Regions from separate parts of the Burkholderia sp. THE68 genome, predicted to be linked through region 1. Evidence: predicted binding sites of a transcription regulator. Region 1 holds the regulator's gene; the other holds the start of a gene.
What was found. The regulator LexA, encoded in region 1, represses DNA repair genes until DNA is damaged. The targets are predictions, from matches to a motif close to ACTGTATNNNNATACAGT.
Positions count from the first base shown of each region.

Region 2: BTHE68_RS33960 (putative DNA modification/repair radical SAM protein) is a predicted target of LexA. The motif match lies at 3,313-3,330, and genes of this name have one in related genera.

Region 1 covers NZ_AP022315.1:1,225,713-1,235,805, forward strand. The annotation lists gene BTHE68_RS05850 (NADP(H)-dependent aldo-keto reductase) at 1-210, shown strand, start outside; gene tkt (transketolase) at 469-2,562, shown strand; gene gnd (phosphogluconate dehydrogenase (NAD(+)-dependent, decarboxylating)) at 2,569-3,549, shown strand; gene BTHE68_RS05865 (ABC transporter permease) at 3,614-4,468, opposite strand; gene nodI (nodulation factor ABC transporter ATP-binding protein NodI) at 4,473-5,423, opposite strand; gene BTHE68_RS05875 (universal stress protein) at 5,761-6,270, shown strand; gene BTHE68_RS05880 (DUF2939 domain-containing protein) at 6,289-6,891, opposite strand; gene BTHE68_RS05885 (hypothetical protein) at 6,994-7,320, opposite strand; gene lexA (transcriptional repressor LexA) at 7,524-8,201, opposite strand; gene BTHE68_RS05895 (sulfate ABC transporter substrate-binding protein) at 8,460-9,494, shown strand; gene cysT (sulfate ABC transporter permease subunit CysT) at 9,600-10,093, shown strand, end outside.
Region 2 covers NZ_AP022319.1:1,198,978-1,209,070, reverse strand. The annotation lists gene BTHE68_RS33970 (SDR family NAD(P)-dependent oxidoreductase) at 1-671, shown strand, start outside; gene BTHE68_RS33965 (UdgX family uracil-DNA binding protein) at 674-2,089, opposite strand; gene BTHE68_RS33960 (putative DNA modification/repair radical SAM protein) at 2,089-3,300, opposite strand; gene BTHE68_RS33955 (hypothetical protein) at 3,490-3,792, shown strand; gene BTHE68_RS33950 (hypothetical protein) at 4,050-4,361, shown strand; gene BTHE68_RS33945 (aldose 1-epimerase) at 4,413-5,345, opposite strand; gene BTHE68_RS33940 (phytanoyl-CoA dioxygenase family protein) at 5,342-6,142, opposite strand; gene BTHE68_RS33935 (LacI family DNA-binding transcriptional regulator) at 6,354-7,442, shown strand; gene BTHE68_RS33930 (ABC transporter substrate-binding protein) at 7,582-8,589, shown strand; gene BTHE68_RS33925 (sugar ABC transporter ATP-binding protein) at 8,658-10,093, shown strand, end outside.

The DNA of each region.
Region 1 (10,093 bases):
GTCGAACTGGCGAAGCGTCACGGCCTGACGCCCACGCAACTCGCGCTCGCGTTCGTCAACACGCGGCCATTCACGACGAGCACGCTGATCGGCGCGACGTCGATGCCGCAGTTGAAGGAGAACATCGAGAGCGTGAACGTGGAACTGTCGGACGAAATTCTGGCCGAAATCGAAGCATTGCACGAACGCCAGCCGAATCCGGCGCCCTGAATTCCCTGTCCGGTCAACGATTTGTCGAAGAATCGGATGGGCTGGCCGCGAATGTGTCAGCATTGACGTTCGTGCGGCGTTTAGCCCATTTTCTTAAACCGCATCCGTTTGCCGTGCCGCAGTGATGCGGCACGGCGCGCCTCTCGCAATACTCGCCGTGCGGTGCCGGCTGCAAGGCACTACACTTGCTCGATGGTCCTGGTTGCCCGCTGCGGCGCCTTTCGCCACAGCGCGCTCTTTGCAAAGGAGTCGTCGCTCATGTCTCAAGCAACACCGCAGGCCAAAGATCTCGATCGCCTGACGATCGACACCATCCGTACCCTTTCGATGGACGCCGTGCAAAAGGCCAATTCCGGCCACCCCGGCACCCCGATGGCGCTTGCGCCCGTCGCCTTCCATCTCTGGCAGAACCATCTGCGCTACGATCCCGACGCGCCGCTCTGGCCGAATCGCGACCGCTTCGTGCTGTCGGTCGGTCACGCGTCGATGCTGCTGTATTCGCTGCTGCATCTGGCGGGCGTGAAGGAATTCGACCAGGACGGCAAGCCGACCGGCAAGGCCGCGGTCTCGCTCGACGACATCGAGCATTTCCGGCAACTCGACAGCAAGACGCCGGGCCACCCGGAATACCGCATGACGACCGGCGTCGAAACGACGACCGGCCCGCTCGGGCAGGGTCTCGGCAACAGCGTCGGCATGGCGATGGCCGCGCGCTGGAAGGAAGCTCACTTCAACAAGGGCAATGACACGATCTTCGATTACCGCGTCTACGCGCTGTGCGGCGACGGCGACATGATGGAAGGCGTGTCGCACGAAGCGGCGTCGCTCGCGGGGCATCTGCGGCTGTCGAACCTCATCTGGATCTACGACAGCAACCGCATCACGATCGAAGGTCACACGGACCTCGCGTATAGCGACGATGTCGAAGCGCGCTTTCACGGCTACAACTGGCATACGCTGCACGTAGACGACGCCAACGACGCCAGCGCGCTCGAAGACGCGATCAACAAGGCGAAGTCCCACACCGACAAGCCGACGCTGATCGTCGTGAAGAGCATCATCGGCTGGGGCGCGCCGCACAAGCAGGACACGTCCGGCGCGCACGGCGAGCCGCTCGGCGAGGAAGAAATCAAGCTCGCGAAGAAGTTCTACGGCTGGCCCGAGGACAAGCAGTTTTACGTGCCCGACGGCGTCATGCAGCATTTCGCCGACGGCATGGGCGCGCGCGGCAAGAAGCTGCACGCCGAGTGGAAGCAGCGCTTCGACGCCTACGAGAAGTCGAATCCGGAACTTGCGAAAGAAGCGTGGCAGATGCTCCAGAACAGGCTGCCTGAAGGCTGGGACGCCGATATTCCCACCTTCGAGCCGGACGAAAAGGGCATCGCGACGCGCGATTCGTCGGGCAAGGTGCTCAACGCGATCGCGCCGCGCCTGCCCTGGTTGATCGGCGGCTCGGCGGATCTGTCGCCTTCGACCAAGACGAACCTCAAGTTCGAGGGCGCGGGCAGTTTCGAACACGACAGCTACGACGGGCGCAACCTGCACTTCGGCATTCGCGAGCACGGCATGGGCGCGGTCTGCAATGGCCTCGCGCTATCCGGATTGCGGCCGTATGGATCGACGTTCCTGATCTTCAGCGACTACATGAAGCCGCCGATCCGCCTCTCCGCGATCATGGAAGTGCCGGTGATCTACGTGTTCACGCACGATTCGATCGGCGTCGGCGAAGATGGACCGACGCATCAGCCGATCGAGCAACTGGCTTCCTTGCGCGGCGTGCCGGGCCTCTCGACGCTGCGTCCCGCCGATGCGAACGAAGTGGCCGAAGTGTGGCGCGTCGCGCTGTCGCATCCGAAGGAGCCGTCGTGCATCGTGCTGACGCGCCAGGCGCTGCCGACTTTCGATCGCAAGAAATACGCATCGGCCGATGGCGTGAAGCGCGGCGCGTACGTGCTCGCCGATACCGAAGGCGGCAAGAAGCCCGAAGTGCTGCTGCTCGCGACGGGCAGCGAAGTGTCGCTGTGCGTCGAGGCGTACGAGAAGCTGAAGGCCGAGGGCATCGCGGCGCGCGTCGTGTCGATGCCGTCATGGGACATCTTCGAGAAGCAGGATCAGGCGTACAAGGACTCGGTGCTGCCGCCGGACGTGAATGCGCGCGTGTGCGTCGAGCAGGCCGCGACGCTCGGCTGGGATCGCTACGTCGGCCGCCTGGGATCGCAGATCGTGATGCACACGTTCGGCGCGTCGGCGCCATTGAAGGCGCTCAAGACGAAATTCGGCTTCACGCCGGAGCGCGTCTACGAAGAAGCGAAGAAGCAGATCGCGCGCGTGAAATCCAACGGCAAGGAGTGAATCATCATGCAGATCGGCATCGTGGGACTGGGACGCATGGGCGGCAACATCGGGAGGCGTCTGATGCGCAGCGGGCACACGTGCGTCGTGTACGACCACAACCCGCAGGCGACCGAGGCGCTCGCCAGTGAAGGCGCGACGGGCGCGAAGGATCTGGGCGATCTCGTCGCGAAGCTGGCCGCGCCGCGCGTCGTCTGGCTGATGCTGCCCGCGGGCAAGATCACCGAGGACACGCTGAATGATCTGCACAAGATCCTCGGCGCAGACGACGTGATCATCGACGGCGGCAACAGCTTCTACAAGGACGATATCCGGCGCGCCGCGCAGTTGCGCGAGCAGGGCATCCATTACGTCGATGTCGGCACTTCGGGCGGCATCTGGGGACTGGAGCGCGGCTACTGCATGATGATCGGCGGCGACGAAGCGGTCGTGCGCCGGCTCGATCCGATTCTCGCGACGCTTGCGCCCGGACGCGGCGATATTCCCGCCACGCCGGGACGCGAAGGACGCGATGCGCGCGTCGAGAACGGCTATATGCATTGCGGACCGGTCGGCTCGGGCCACTTCGTGAAGATGGTGCACAACGGCATCGAGTACGGTTTGATGCAGGCGTATGCCGAGGGCTTTCACATCCTCAGGCACAAGGAATCGAAGGATCTGGCGGAAGGCGAACGCTATACGCTCGATCTCGCGGATATCGCCGAAGTATGGCGGCGCGGCAGCGTGGTGTCGTCATGGCTGCTCGATCTGACCGCCGGCGCGCTCGCCACCGATGGCACGCTCGAACGCTTCTCGACGGAAGTCGCGGACAGCGGCGAGGGGCGCTGGACCATCGAGGCGGCGATCGAGGAAGCGGTGCCGGCGCAGGTCTTGTCGGCGGCGCTTTACACGCGCTTCCGCTCGCGCGATGCCGAATCGTTCCCCGAGCGCATGCTCTCCGCGATGCGCTTCGGCTTCGGCGGGCACCACGAGTTTCCGGCGAAGTAGCGCTGTTTCGTCGACGATGCGAAAACGGCGATGGGCTTCGCAGTCCATCGCCGTTTGTCATTTGTCACTTCATCATGCGCCGCCTGAAGAGCCACGCGCAGAGAAAGAACGGCACGACCGCATACGCGATCAGCACGAGCACGTGCACGGCCAGGCCGTCGAACGGGCGGCCGAGCATCGCGGGACGAATCAGTTCGACCGCGTGAAAGAGCGGCAGCACCTGCGTGACGTGCTGCGCGAGCGCGGGCAGTTGCGCGATCGGAAAGAACACGCCGGAGAGCAGAAGCATCGGCGTGAGCGCGAGCGTCTGATAGAACATGAAGAAGTCGTAGCTCGGCGCGAGCGCGGTGATGACCATCGCGGTGCTGGCAAACGCGAGTCCCGTGAGCACGATGACGGGCAGCGCGATCAGCATCGACGGAAAGCTCGCATAGCCGAGCGCGCCCGCGACGACCATGATCGCCACGCCCGACAGCACCGATTTGCTCGCGGCCCAGACGATCTCGCCCAGCACGATATCGCCGAGCGTGAGCGGCGTGTGCATGATCGCTTCCCATGTGCGCTGCACGTGCATGCGCGAGAAGCCCGAGTACATCGCTTCGAAGCTCGCGGACATCATCACGCTCGACGCCGCCGTGCCCGCCGCGAGAAACGCGATATACGACACGCCGTCGACGTGTCCGACCATCAGGCCGAGACCCAGCCCGAGGCCGAAGAGATAGATCATCGGATCGGCGAGATTGCCGATCATCGAGGCGATCGCGAGCTTTCTCCAGACGAGATAGTTGCGCAGCCATACCGACATCCAGTGCGTGCCGTTGGCGGGCAGCGCGCTGGACAGCGGCGTGAAGCTTTCCGCGTGCGCCTGCGGCCTGTGCGCGCGCTTTTTGTCGACGCGGGATTGATCGAGCGTATCCATTGATTCAGTCCACCATCTCGCGTCCGGTGAGACGCAAAAACACATCTTCGAGATTTGCCGGGCGATGCAGATAGCGCACGTCCGCGCGGCCCTTCACGCGCGCATGCACGGGCTGCGGGTCGTCGACGTAGCAGAACAGCGTTTCACCGCTGACTTCCATGCGCGCGACCAACGGCGCGAGCTCGGCGGCGAGGGCTTGCGGATCGGGGCCGTAGATCTCGATCACGTCCGAGCCGATCACCGATCCGATGAGATCGCGCGGCCGTCCCTCGGCGATCTTGCGGCCTTCCTCGATCACGCACAGCCGGTCGCAGAGGCGTTCGGCTTCTTCCATGAAGTGCGTCGTCAGGAGGATCGTCTTGCCGCGCGCGAGCAGCGAGCGCAGGCGCTCCCAGATCAGATGCCGCGCCTGCGGATCGAGGCCGGTGGTCGGCTCGTCCATGACGAGGACGTCGGGATCGTTGACGAGCGCACGCGCGAGCGTGAGACGCCGTTTCATGCCGCCCGACAGTTCGCCGACGCGCGCATCGGCCTTGCTCTCCAGCCGCGCGAATTCGAGCAGCGACGGCACGAGCGCGTCCATGCGCGCGCCCGTCAGGCCGAAGTAGCGGCCGAACACGGTCAGGTTCTCGCGCACCGTGAAATCGGGATCGAGATTGTCGAACTGCGGCACGACGCCCACGCGCTCGCGCGCGAAACGGGCGCGAGCGGGCACCGGCTCGCCGACGAGCCGGATCGCGCCGCTGTCGGGCGAGGTGATGCCGAGCAGCATCTTGAGTGTCGTCGTCTTGCCCGCGCCGTTCGGGCCGAGCAGTCCGAAGCATTCGCCGGGGCGCACATCGAACGAGAGACCGTCGACGACAGTGCGATCGCCGTAGTGTTTCCTTACTTCGTTGAACTCGATGGCGGGTGGCGCGCCGCTTTCATCGGACTCGCGTGATGTTTGATCAGTCATGCATTCGTGCCGCAGGAAAATCGCGTAAGGGAAATCCAGCGGGCTAGTGTAATCCATTGCACCAAGGCAGCGCGTCGCTTGCAACCGCATGCGGCGAACGCGAGTCAAAGCTGTGCGGGAAGGTGTCGAACCGGTTCCGGCCGAAAGTGCCAGAGGCTTGTCCGCCGGTGCGCCCGGGGTTCTGGCACGGTGCGAGCTAGCACGTTCGCGGCGGTTAGCGTTTTCCAGCGTTGCCACGTATGGGGCGACACACCATGATGAAGAAACGCCGCAGGTAAATCGCGCTACGCTTCGCATCGAACGGAGCGCGACGGGCAAGTTGGCCAGGGAGGTCACGATGGATAGCTATCGAAAAATCCTGCTGTGCTATGACGGCTCCAGAGAGGGTCGCAAGGCATTGCGGCAAGGCGCGAATCTCGCGCTGGATCTGAATGCCGAGACGCACGTCCTCGCGGTGGTCGACATGCGCTCCAGCATCGCGCAGAGCGCCGGACTGCTAACCGATATGGCCTGCGGACGCTTCGAAGAGGCCGCGCGCGACATCCTGCAGGAAGGCGTGGAATGGCTGCGCGAACGCGGTCTTCAGGCGCAGGGGCATTTCGCGTTCGGCCATCCGATCGACGAAATCGCGGCGCTCGCGGAAAGCCTGCAGGTCGATCTCGTCGTGGTCGGGCATCGGTGCCGCAGCGGACTTGCGCGCTGGTGGATGGGCGCAGGCAACACGCCGCTGCTCGATCGCGTGAAATGCAGCATTCTCGTTGCCGTGTGTCAGGCGGGTGAATCGGCGGAAGCCGAAGACGAAGCGGCTTACGCGGCGAAACCGGTCAAGGCCGAAGCCGGCGCCTGAGCGTGGGCGCTCGACGGATCAGCCGTTGAGATCGACCGCGACGAGCTTCCACGACACGAGTCCGTCGCGGCGGAAAATCGCCGAGTAACGCGCATCGCCGGCGCCGTGCTGATACGTGACGACGAACGTGTTCAGGCTTCGGTAGCCCGCCGTGGTCTGCGGCGGCGCTTTCGGCGCTGGCTGCGCGGCCGTGACAGCGGATGCGGGCGCGTCCGCGGCACTTGCCGATGCGCCGCCATTGCCCGCCTGTGGCGGACGTTCTCCCGGATCGCCGCGCGGTGGAATGCCGTTCAGAATGGCCGCGACGCCGTCCGGGGTTGCGTAAGAATCGACCAGCGGACCGACGAGCGCCGCGCCGATCATCGCTCCGATGATCGCGAGCGGATTGCCGCTTTTCTGGATATCGACACGCCGCGTCAGCAGCGCGGCGACCTGTTCCTTGAGACTCGCGCGCAACGCGGGAAAATCGACGTATTGATTGACTGTCTGCGCGTCGCGCGCATCGGCCGCGCGCTTCACGCGGTCCAGTGCGATGTAAGGTGACGCATAGATGAAACCGAGCGCCGCGACGAGTATCAGGACGACGAGCGCGGCAACGACAGAACGGGTAGTGCGGGACATGCGACGGCGAAGCCTCGTTTGCGGAACGTGAATCCGGGATTGACAGCGCGCAGGCGGTTTATATCCCGGAAATTCACGTTCGGCGTGCGGTTCGCCGCAATATCAGGCGAGGATGCCTCCCGTCAGCCCCGCGTCTTCCTCGGCGATACAGCGGTCGATCATGCGCGACACTTCGTCGATCTTGCCGACCAGAATCACCCTCGATTGTCCGCGATACACCCGCACCGGCGCGCGCTGTTCGGGTTCCGCATGCACCGTGCTGCTCAGCGACACGCGCGCAAAAGCCGGCTGGCGCGACGGCAACGCGGGCATTTCGTCGAAGAGATCGGGCGCGGATTCGGCGCGCGGCGTGCCGCACGTGATCAGCGCGCGCAGATGACGCAAGCGGCCGAACTGACGGAAGGGCAGCAGACGGGCAAAACGTTCCATGATGACTCTCCAGACGATAGGATGCACCGCGGCGCACCGGAACGATGGCCGTCATGCTTGTTGTGTTTGGGACGCCCTGGACGGACGTTGAAGCGGTTGGTGAGGCTATCTTGATATTTGAACGGGACATTTTCCGTCCCGTTGCGAAAATCTCGTGCAATCTGTCTTCGACTTTCGCGCCTCGCCGCCCGCGCGGCGCGCCGTCAGAACTCGCCCGAGCGGATCAGTCCGACGGCGATGCCTTCGAGCGCGAAATCGCTGTTGCCGGAGCGCACGAAAATGTTTTCGTAATCCGGGTTCTCGGCGATCAGTTCGACGCCGTCGGGACGGCGCTTCCAGCGTTTCACCGTGACGTCGTCGCCCAGACGCGCGACGACGATCTGTCCGTCCTTCGCTTCGTTGCGCTTCTGCACGGCGAGCAGGTCGCCATCGAGGATGCCCGCGTCGCGCATCGACAGCCCGCGCACTTTCAACAGATAGTCGGGCTTGTCAGAGAACAGCGCGGGATCGCACGAGTAGTGCTGCGAGATGTGCTCCTGCGCGAGGATCGGGCTACCTGCCGCGACCCGCCCGACGAGCGGCAGCGACAGTTGCATGATGCTCTGATGCGGCAGCGTGAACTGGTGCGGCAACTCCTCGGAGCGGTCGATGCGCGATGCATCGCCGAGCAGCCGGATGCCGCGCGACGAACCCGCCGCCAGCTCGATCACGCCCTTGCGCGCCAGCGCCCGAAGGTGTTCCTCGGCGGAATTCGCCGAGCTGAAACCCAGCTCGGCCGCAATCTCGGCGCGCGTAGGCGGGAAGCCGGTGCGGTCGATCGCACGCTGGATGAGCTCGAACACCTGCTGTTGCCGCGCGGTAAGTTTGGATGTCTTGGTCACTGGCTCAGGTCCCGGATGCACTGTATGAATGGACAGGTGACTGTATTTTTATACAGTATTTCGCGCTTTTCAAGCTTTACTTTAAGTTCGTGCCCGCCAGCCTGCGAAACAGTCGGTTGCCGGGCGCGCGCCCTTTTTCCATCCAGGAATATGCTTCTTAGCAGTTTTTCGTATAAAAAAGTGAATAACGATTATTTTCATTCATATAGACGCCTCGTTAGACTGATTCCGTCAATTCGATAAGACGGAGAACGGGGAATGCAAAGCATCACACTGGGATTAGGCAAGGGCGCGCGGCGTCTGTTCGCGGCAGCGGCGCTGACGGCCGCGAGCTTCGGCATGGTCGCGTCCGCGCACGCGCAGACGTCGTTTCTGAATGTCTCCTACGACCCGACCCGCGAGTTGTATCAGGACTTCAATCAGGCGTTCGCGAAGAAGTGGAAGGCCGATACGGGCGAGACGGTGACCTTCAAGCAGTCGCACGGCGGCTCGGGCGGACAGGCGCGCGCGGTGCTCGACGGCCTGCAGGCGGACGTCGTGACGCTCGCGCTCGCCTATGACATCGATGCGCTCGCTTCCAAGGGCCTCGTCAACGCGGACTGGCAGAAGCGCCTGCCGGACAACGCATCGCCGTACACGTCGACGATCGTGTTTCTCGTGCGCAAGGGCAATCCGAAGCACATCAAGGACTGGGACGATCTGGCCAAGCCGGGCGTGTCGATCGTCACGCCGAACCCGAAGACCTCGGGCGGCGCGCGCTGGAACTATCTGGCTGCGTGGGCCTACGCGCAGCACAAGCCGGGCGGCAACGAGCAGACCGCCAAGGATTTCGTGACCAAGCTCTACAAGAACGCCGGCGTGCTCGATTCCGGCGCGCGCGGCGCCACGACGAGCTTCGTGCAGCGCGGCCAGGGCGACGTACTGATCGCGTGGGAAAACGAGGCGTTTCTCTCGGTGAAGGAGTTCGGCACGGACAAGTTCGAGATCGTGGTGCCGACGGTGAGCATTCTGGCCGAGCCGCCGGTCGCGGTAGTCGACAAGGTCGTCGACAAGCACGGCACGCGCAAGCTCGCCGAAGCCTATCTCAAGTATCTGTATAGCGACGAAGGACAGACCATCGCCGCGCGCAACTTCTATCGGCCGCGTTCGGACAAGGTGCCCGCCGAACTCACGAAGCAGTTTCCGAAGCTGAAGCTCTACACCATCGACGACACGTTCGGCGGCTGGACCAAGGCGCAAAAGACGCACTTCGCCGACGGCGGCGTGTTCGATTCGATCTATCAACCGCAATAAGCAGAAGAAGCGCAAGAAGTGGGCGCAGCGGCGCGTCAATGACGCCGCGCGCCCGAAGCAGCAACGCGTGCCCGACCCCGGCGCGCAACCAAGGATCAATCAAGGATGACGACCCTCACATTCAAGAAGCCGAGCGCGCTTCCCGGGTTCGGCCTGACGCTCGGCATCACGGTGGCGTACTTAAGCCTCGTGGTGCTGATTCCGCTTGCCGCCACCTTCGCGAAGACCGCGACGCTCGACTGGGCGCAGTTCGTGCGCGCGGTGACTTCGCCGCGCGTGCTGGCGTCTTACCGGCTGACGTTCAGCGCGGCGCTCGGCGGCGCGCTCATCAACGCGGTGTTCGGTTTTCTGGTCGCGTGGGTGCTCGTGCGCTACACGTTTCCGTTCAAGCGCATCGTCGACGCGATCGTCGATTTGCCGTTTGCGCTGCCGACCTCGGTCGCCGGCATCTCGCTCGCGGCGGTCTATGCGGGTAACGGCTGGATCGGGCAGTTTCTCGCGCCGCTCGGCATCAAGGTCGCGTTCACGCCGCTCGGTGTGCTCGTCGCGCTGACGTTCATCGGCTTGCCGTTCGTCGTGCGTACTGTCCAGCCAGTGCT
Region 2 (10,093 bases), on a different replicon from region 1:
CGCAGGGGTCGGTCGATACCGCGCTCGCGAAACTGCGCGAACTCGCGCCGGGCGCGCAGGCCGAAGGCTTTGCCGGCGACGTCTCCGATGCCGCGCAGGTCGACGCGCTCGTGCAGCGCTTCCCGCACGTCGATATCCTCGTGAACAACATGGGCATCTTCGATCCGAAGCCGTTCGAAGAGATTCCCGACGACGAATGGCTGCGCTTTTTCAATGCCAACGTGATGTCGGGCGTGCGGCTCTCGCGCGCCTATCTGCCGAAGATGAAGGAGAAGAACTGGGGCCGTGTGGTGTTCATCAGCAGCGAGAGCGGCGTGCAGATTCCCGTCGAGATGATTCACTACGGCATGACGAAATCGGCGCAGATTTCGCTCGCGCGCGGCCTCGCGGAGACCTGCACGGGCACGGGCGTCACGGTCAATTCGGTGTTGCCGGGTCCGACGAGTTCCGAGGGCGTCACCGAGTTCGTCGAGAAGCTCTCTGGCGGAAAAAGCTTTCACGAGTTCGAGCAGCAGTTCTTCGAGGAAGCGCGCCCGACCTCGATTCTCAAGCGCTTCATCACGCCCGAGGAAATCGCCAGCATGGTGGCTTTCGTGTGCTCGGAGTTGTCCTCGGCGACCAACGGCGCGGCGTTGCGCGCGGACGGCGGCGTGATTCGCGCGGCCTTCTGAAGCTATCCGCCGATGAGTTCGCGCGCTCGCCCGAGCGCCTCGACGATCGCCGCGACGGTTCGATCCCGCGCGGCTTCGTCGTTCTGCCGCAGCGCGTACGAAGGGTGATACGTCGCGACGACAAACTTGTCGCGATACGGCACGACGCGCCCGACATGCGCCGATAACGTCGCGCGACGGCCGAACAGCGCCGCGAGCGCGGTCGCGCCGAGCGTGACGATCACGCGCGCGCCGACGTCATGCAGTTCCTGTTCGAGCCAGTACGAGCACGCTTCGACTTCCTGCTGCGCCGGCGTCTTGTGCAGCCGCCGCTTGCCGCGCGGCTCCCACTTGAAATGCTTCACCGCGTTGGTCAGATACACCTGCTCGCGCGGCACGCCGGCCTGTCGCATGGCGTCGTCGAGCAATTGCCCCGCCGGGCCGACGAACGGCTCGCCCTTCAGATCCTCCTGATCGCCGGGCTGTTCGCCGAGCAGCATGATGCGGGCATCCGCCGGACCCGCGCCACGCACCGCCTGCGTCGCGTTGCGCCACAGATCGCAGCGGCGGCAGGTGTCGAGTGACGTGGGGGCGTCGCGTTCGGGCTGGGCCTCCTCCGCTTCCACCTGCACCGCCTTGCCGCCGAGCGCGCCGACGCTCTTCGCCTGCGCGACGCGCCGCGCCCCGCCGCGCGCATCGCTGACGAGCTTCGGAATCAGCGCGCCTTCCGGCAGCCCCTTCCAGAAACGCACCGGCATGTGTTGTTCGAGCGCGGATTCGTTCAGCCGCGCCGGGTTGAAGATGCTGCGGTAATAGGTCATCCAGAGCGCTTCGGCGGCGTCGGGCGTATCGACCGCGTGTTCCGATGCGAGCGCGCGGCGGCGCTCCAGTTTCAGGCGCGCGCCGTCGAACATCGCCGCGCCATCGGGCGTCGCGATCAGCCAGGTCGAGCGTCCCATGCGCGCCGCGAAATGGTCCGCGCCCCAGGCGAGCACGTCGTGATCGGGCTCGTACCAGGCGACATACTCGGGCGCGCCGAGCGAGGCGTCGCGCTGGCGAAAGCGCACGTACGCGATCATGTCGTGCTGCGCGCGTCGCACCGCCTTGGCCATTTTGTAGAGGCGCGCGCCGTCTTCATCGGCGGCCGATGCAACCGCGCGATCGCCCCGCGACCAGCGCCACAGCACGCGATAGAGAAAGCCCCAGCGGCGCGCGTCGCGAAAATGCGCGGCGTCTTTCAGCAGCGATGCGAGTTCCCGCGATACGCGGATTTGCGGCGCTTCCGCCACCTTCGCCGATGGCGCGGCTTCATCGAACAAGGCGGGCTCGACCTGCGACGTGCGCCAGTCGACCGATTCGGGCGCGAGTCCTTGCGCGAGCGCGTCGAGCGCGGCGGCGCGCCAGGCGTCGAAATCGTCGTCGATGGCGATGAGGTGCATCAGAGGAGCGACAGCTGCACCGGCTCCGTCGCGAGCGCGCGCCGCAGATTGTCCGACGGCGCTTCGGACAGCGGCGGCCGATAATCCGCCACGACGACGAACGGCTTCACCTTGTCCATGCTGCAGCGCAGCCGCACGAGATCCTGATAACGCACGCGCCGCGCGCGCCGCAATTCGACAATGCGCTTGGCGTTGCGCATGCCGATGCCCGGCACACGCGCGATCGTGCGCGCGGGCGCGACGTTCAGATCGACCGGAAAGCGGTCCCGATTCGCGAGCGCCCAGGCGAGTTTCGGATCGACGTCGAGCGGCAGATTGCCGGCATCGCCGAGCAGTTCCGACGCGGCGAAACCGTAGCCGCGCATCAGAAAATCCGCCTGATACAGGCGATGTTCGCGCAAGAGCGGCGGCGCCTTCGACGGCACGCCCGAGGGGCTGTCGGGAATCGGGCTGAAGGCCGAGTAATAAACGCGCTTCAGTTGATAGGAGCCGTAGAGCGTTTCAGCGGTGCCGAGGATGGTGCGGTCGTCGGTTTCATCGGCGCCGACGATCATCTGCGTGCTCTGCCCCGCCGGCGCGAATTTCGGCGCGCGCGGTTCCGCTTCGGATTCCTCGCGCGCGACCCGGATGTTGCCCATCGCCAGCTTGATCGTGCGGCCGCTTTTTTCCGGCGCGAGACGTTCGAGGCTGATTTCCGTCGGCAATTCTATGTTCACGCTCAGACGGTCGGCGTAGCGGCCAGCCTGCGCGATGAGACCGGGATCGGCATCGGGAATCGTCTTCAGATGGATATAGCCGCGAAACTGGTGCTTTTCGCGCAGCAATTTCGCGACGAGAACGAGCTGTTCCATCGTGTAGTTCGACGAACGAATCACGCCGGAACTGAGAAACAGGCCGTCGATGTAATTGCGGCGATAAAAATCCAGCGTGAGATTCACGACTTCCTCGGGCGTGAAGCGGGCGCGCGGCACGTTGCTGGAGCGGCGGTTGATGCAGTAACGGCAGTCGTAGAGACAAAAGTTCGTCAAAAGAATCTTGAGCAGCGAGACGCACCGGCCGTCGGGCGTGAAGCTGTGGCAGATGCCCGAACCGGTGCTGGCGCCAAGGCCGTCGATGCCGCGCGACTCGCGTTTCGGCGAGCCGCCGCTCGCGCATGACGCGTCGTACTTGGCGGCGTCGGCGAGGATTTCGAGCTTTTCGGAGAGATCCATCTTTACGATTGTACTGTATGTTTATACAGTATTCACGGTGAGTCGCTAAGTCAAACGTTTTGTTATTGCGCACACTTCGCGCCTGCCCGGTCGCTCTCCCACGGCATGGCGATTGCGCAAGAAAGACGGCGGCGGCCAGCATTTCGCGAGGCGGCACGCATCGAGACTATCGATCAACGGGAGGACACCATGAAGAACGCAAAGAGAAGCCTGCTTGTTTCGGCCATGATTCTGAGTCTGTCGGGCGCGGCGTTCGCGCAGGGCGCAGGCGGTGGAGCAGGCGGCGGTTCAGCGGGCGGCAACGGAGCCGGACAAGGCGGCACCGGCATGAGTACGCCGAACGCCAACGGCGTGACGGGCTCGACATCGGGCGCATCGGGCGCGAATACGATGGGCTCGTCGCAAAGCAACAAGATGCACAAGAACAAGAAGAGCAGCTCGGGCGGTTCCGATTCGGGCACGTCGGGCGGCGGCGCGGCCAAGACGTATTGACGTCGTTGTCAGCGCGCGCGGGCTTTGCGAAAGCCCGCGCGCGCTTTTCGATCCCCTCCGAAGTATCCCTGCCAGATAGGGATTTCTCCCGCTCCTTCATCACCGTACTGTAGTGCCTGAGCGCTATCCATCGCGCCGGGCGAGTACTCGTTTCGGCCGTTTTGCCGCTGCGCTCGATCCCGTCCATCGACAAAGCTGCAAGGAGTCCGAGAATCGTGTTCCCGGCTGCTTGTGCATTCGTTTCAAGGAGCTGGAACATGAAGGCGAAAACCAAACCGCAATTCTTCGCGATGATGGCTGCGTGCGCGCTCGTGACCACGGTCGGCAGCATCGGCGCGGCGCACGCTCAGGGCATGCCCGCGGACGCGCAGCAAACCGTACAGACGATGCGCCCGATGTATATGTCGCAGGCCACGCCCGATCAGTCGCAGACTGCTGCGATGCCCGCGCCGCAAGCCGATGAATCGGCATACGGCGGCATGTCGGCAGGCGCGAGCGCATCCGCGAGCGGCCGCCGTCAGGGCGGCTGCGGCGACGCACCGCGCTGCGACATCTTCTTCGGTCAATGATCGGTCAAAGGCTTTGCGTCGCGGGCGTGCGCAAGCGCCGTTCGTGACGCATTACCCGATGCGGGTCGTCCACGCGAACGTCGCGCTGACCGACTCGCCCGGCTCCAGCACCTCGCCGCCCTTCAGCGCGCGCGCCACATCCAGATTCACCCAGTCCGCCACGTTGCTCACCGGCTCCACGCAAAGCAGCCCGGGATGCGCAGAGGGCGCGTACACCACCATGTGATCGAACGGCGCGTTGGCGCTCAACGTGATCGCGCGGCCTTCGTCGGGCCACGCGATCGTCGCCGTGCGCGACCAGCCGGCGAAGTTATTGTCGAGATCGAACGCATCGGCGGACATGCCATCGCTGGACGCCATCGCATCGATGCACGGATGCGGACCCGCGTGCGTCGGCAGCAGATCCGGCGTGCTGTGCCACATCGCGGCGACGCGCGCATGCACGCGCGTGTTTCGCGTGCGCGGATAGTAGGGGTGATGGCCCATGCCGAACGGCATCGGCCGATCGGCCAGATTGCGCGCGGACATCGTGACGCTCAGTGTGTCCGCATCGAGCGCGATGTCCTGCGTCGCTTCATAAGCGAATGGCCAGTGCCGCGCCGCTTCACGCGAAGGCTCGTGCAGCAGGTGCAAGCGCGCCCGCGAAGCCGAGACTTCCTCCACGCGCCAGCCCAGACGCCACGCGTTGCCGTGCAGCGCGTGGGCGAAACCGTTGCCGTCATCGGAAAGATCGACGAGCGCGCCGTCGAACATGAAGCGCGCGTCGCGGATACGATTGCAATACGGCAAGAGCGGAAAGCTCGCCATGCCGAGCGGATCGCGCGCGGCCAGCGCGGCGGGCGTAGCGGGACGCAGCCAGTCGATCACGCGGCCATCGCGCAGTTCGTCGAACGCCGCGATCGCGCCGCCGACATGCGGCGCGAGCAGCACGCGGCGCGCGCCATGACGCAGCTCGACGAACGCTTCGGACAGTGCGGCGCTCAATATGCGAACTGCCGGTAATTTTCGTCGAACGTGCGCGCCGTCGCCTCGACGAGTGGATTGAAGCGCAACAGACGCCGTGCGCGCGCGGGCAATGCGGCGAACACGTCGCGCGGCACGTCGATATGCACCTCCGGCCGGAAATACCACGCGCGGCTATAGCCGATCACGACCATCGGACGCGGCTCTCCGTCCAGGTTCGGCGTGCCGCGATGCAGGCCGCGCACATCGCGAATCATCACGTCACCGAGGTTCATCGGCACGCGTTCGGCGGCAAAGCGCCCCGCTTCCAGGCCGGCATACGCGTCGTCGCGCGACATGCGATGCGTGCCGCGCGTCGTTTCGAGCGGACCGTTGCGATCATCGACATCGACCAGCGGGAAATTCACCGCGAGCTGGAACGAAGGCGTTTCGGGCGCATCGTCGAACAGCGGCGGCGTGTCGCGATGCCAGTCCTGATATTCGGAGCCGTGCACGGGCGTATCGGTGGCGAGCTGGCACATCACCGGATCGCGCCCGGCCACGCGCTCCACGATACCGACGATGTCCGCATCGCAAAAGATCGATGGGTCCGCGAACTCGCCCTCGAACGGCAGCGTGACGTAATAGCGGCCCGGTCCGCGATTGCCGCTCGTGGCAGCTGCGCGCGCTGCATCCACATGCGGTTGCAAGAGCGGCGCAAATGCATTGCGCCAGGCTTCGAGCGTCGCGCGCGGGAAATGGTCGCGCAGCAGCACGAAACCGTCTCGTTCGAACGCTTCGGCAAGCGCGTCTCGCGTGCCCTCGTCGTACCTGCCCATGCGCCGTCTCCTCGTCGCGAGTCCGGGGACAGAATCGCATGCACGTAATCCATTCGTCAATATTATTAGTAATAACCGGTGAAAACCCTGAGTCGAAATGCCCAATAAACACGTGCTTTCTGCGCGGTTCATCACTAATATTAGTGGCAGATTTTCGCGGCCCGCCACGCTTCGTATGCGTGGCGTCCAGCCGCCCGACGCACTCCGCAAAATGAAAAAAACCACCCAACGCCGCCCGACGATGACCGACATCGCGAAACTCACCGGAGTCTCGCAATCGACGGTCTCGCTCGTGCTGAACAACGCAAGCGGCGCGAAGTTCTCCGACACCACGCGCGACAAGGTGCTGCGCGCCGCGCAGGAACTCGGCTATCGCATGACGCAGCGCGAGCCGGTCGCGGCGCTCGAGAGCCAGGGCGAACGCAATCTGATCGTCTATCTCGCCGACGAAATCTCGACGAGCCCGCACCCGGTCGTGAGCATCGACGGCGCGCGCGATGCGGCGTTCGCCAACGGCCGCATGCTCGCGGTCTATTCGACGCACGGCAACGCGGAAATCGAAGCGAGCGTGCTCGACGCGACGCTCGGCAATCCGAACGTGCTCGGCGTGATCTACGCGACGGTCTACACGCGCCGCGTCACGCTGCCCGCCGTGCTCGCCCGCGTGCCGACCGTGCTGCTGAACTGCTACACGAACGATGCGAGCGTGTCGTCGGTCGTGCCCGCCGAGGTCGCGGGCGGGCATACGGCAACGGATCACTTGCTGGCGGCGGGCCACAGGCGCATCGGCTATATCAACGGCGAGCCGTGGCAGGACGCGGCGCGCGATCGGCTCAAGGGTTATCGGACCGCGCTCGCGACGGCCGATCTGCCGTTCGCGGCGGAACTCGTGCGCGAGGGCGACTGGAGCCCGGGCACCGGCTTCGAGCACACGCTCTCGCTGATGCGCGAGCCGAATCCGCCGACCGCGATTTTCTGCGCGAACGATCTGATGGCGCTCGGCGCGATCGAGGCGCTCAAGCAACTCGGCCTGCGCGTTCCCGACGATGTTTCCGTGCTCGGTTACGACGATCAGGAAATCGCGCGGCATACGCATCCGCCGCTTTCCACGGTCGTGCTGCCGAACTACGAACTCGGGCGCTGGGCGGTCGAGACGCTGCTTCAGGAAGAACAGAACCGCGCCGCCGGCGCGCCGGTGAGACGCCGCACGGTCAAGCTCGACGGGCCTTTGATCGAGCGCGGCTCGGTCAGGACATTGGCCGAAGCCAGGCATCTCGCAACTAATAATATTAGCGATTGACCGTTAATAAGACGCGATGAAACAATCGCCGAAGTCGCAGCCTTGAGCAATACGCATCACCACTCTCGCAGCACGCAGACCGGGCAACAACAAGCATCGGCACTACTAGAAAAAGGCAAACCATCCTATGGAGGAAGACATGCTGTCGCTAGAGAAGAAATCGCGTACGGGCCTGCGCCCGCTCGCTGCTGCACTGACCGCCCTGACGCTCGCTGCCGGCTTCACCGCCGCCCACGCCGCCGATGACGGCCTGCCGAAGATCGCGAACAAGAAGCCCTTGAAGGTCGGCTTTGCGCAGACCGAGAGCAACAACCCGTGGCGTCTCGCGGAAACGAAGAGCTTCAAGGACATCGCGGCGAAATGCGGCTGGCAGATGGTGATGACCGACGCCAACAGCTCCGCCGCCAAGCAGGTCTCGGACATTCAGAGCATGATCGCGCAGCACGTCGATCTGCTCGTGTTCCCGCCGCGTGAAGAGAAGCCGCTCGTGCCGGTCGTGATGCAGGCGAAGAAAGCGGGCATTCCGGTGATTCTCGTCGACCGCAACATCGACCAGTCGATGGCGAAGGCGGGCAAGGACTACATCACGTTCATCGGCTCGGACTTCATCGATCAGGGACATCGCGCCGCCGACTGGCTCGTGAAGGCGACCAACGGGAAGGCGACGATCATCGAGCTGGAAGGCTCGACCGGCGCGTCCGCCGCGAACGACCGCAAGAAGGGCTTCGACGAAGTGATCGCGAAGAATCCGGGCATGAAGATCATCGCGTCGCAGAGCGGCGACTTCGCGCGCGACAAGGGCCGTCAGGTGATGGAGACGCTGCTGCAGGCGCATCCGGATGTGACCGCCGTCTACGCGCACAACGACGAGATGGCGCTCGGCGCGATCGCCGCCATCAAGGCGGCCGGCAAGCAGCCGGGCAAGGACATCGTGCTCGTGACGATCGACGGCACCAAGGGCGGCCTCGAAGCGATCAAGGCCGGCGAACTCGGTGCGAGCGTGCAGTCGAGCCCGTTCTTCGGGCCGCTCGCGTGCGATGTCGCGCAGAAGTACGCGAAGGGCGAGACGATCCCGCCGTGGGTGAAGGTCTCGGACCGCTTCTACGACAAGAGCAACGTCGACGCAAGCATGCAGTACGGGTACTGAGCGAAGCGTGTGTGTCTTGCGGGCGCCTGATCGAAGGCGCTCGCTTTTTCATTTGGACGGACTCACGCATGGCTCAGACTCCCCTTCTCGACATGCAGGACATCGACATCGCGTTCGGCGGCGTCGCTGCCTTGAAACGCGCGCGCCTGACCGTCACGGCGGGCGAAGTGCACGCGCTTATCGGCCAGAACGGCGCGGGCAAATCCACGTTGATCAAGATTCTCACGGGCGCGTATCGCAAGAGCGCGGGCGCAATCCGCTTCGATGGCCGCGACGTCGATTTCCGCACGCCGAAGGACGCGCGCGAAGCGGGCATCAGTACGATCTATCAGGAGATCAACCTCGTGCCGTTTCGCTCGGTCGCGGAAAATATCTTTCTGGGACGCGAGCCACGCCGCTTCGGACTCATCGACTGGAAGACGGCGCAGCGGCGCGCGGCCGACCTGCTCGAATCATTCGGTTTGCGCATCGACGTTAAAAAGCCGGTACGCGAATACTCCACCGCGATCCAGCAGATGGTCGCGCTGGCCCGCGCCGTTTCGTCGGATGCGAAGATGGTCATCATGGACGAATCGACCTCGTCGCTCGACGAACGCGAAGTCGAATTGCTGTTCACCGTCGTGCGGCGTTTGCGTGACGACGGGCGCGCGGTGATCTTCGTATCGCATCGGCTCGATGAACTGTACGCGCTATGCGATCGCGTCACCGTGATGCGCGACGGACAGACCGTCGCCGAAAGCACGATGCAGGAGATGGACAAGCTCAAGCTCGTCACGACCATGCTCGGCCGCACGCTCGCCGCCGTCGTGCAAGAGGACAGCGCGGTGAAGGAAGCCAATCTCGCAAAGCGCGGGCCGGTGGCGCTGTCGGCGCAGGGACTCGCGGCGGGCGCGAAAGTCACGGACGTGTCGCTCGATGTGCATGCGGGCGAAGCCGTCGGTCTGGCGGGTCTGCTCGGCTCGGGACGCACGGAAACGATGCGTTTGCTGTTCGGCGCGGACCGTCCTGCCAAAGGCGCGCTTTCTGTCGGCGGCGAAAGCGCGACGTTCAGATCACCGAAGGATGCGATCGCACGCGGCGTCGCGTATCTGACCGAGGATCGCAAGGCCGAAGGCATCGTGCCGGAGCTTTCGGTGCGAGACAACCTCACGCTCGTCTGTCTGCCCGTGCTGACCAGGCGCGGCGTGGTCGACGTGGCGAAGCAGCGCGAGATCGTCGATGGTTTCATCGAGTCGCTCGGCATCAAGCTGCGCTCGCCCGATCAGCCGATACGCGAACTCTCCGGCGGCAATCAGCAAAAGGTGCTGCTCGCGCGCTGGCTCGCGACGCACCCTCGCCTTCTTCTGCTCGATGAGCCCACGCGCGGCATCGACGTCGGCGCGAAAGCCGATGTCGCGAAGATCGTGCGCGAACTGCGCGATGCGGGTCTTGCGGTGCTGCTGTCCGCATCCGAACTGGAGGAACTGACGGCGGTGGCCGATCGCGCGGTCGTGATCCGCGACGG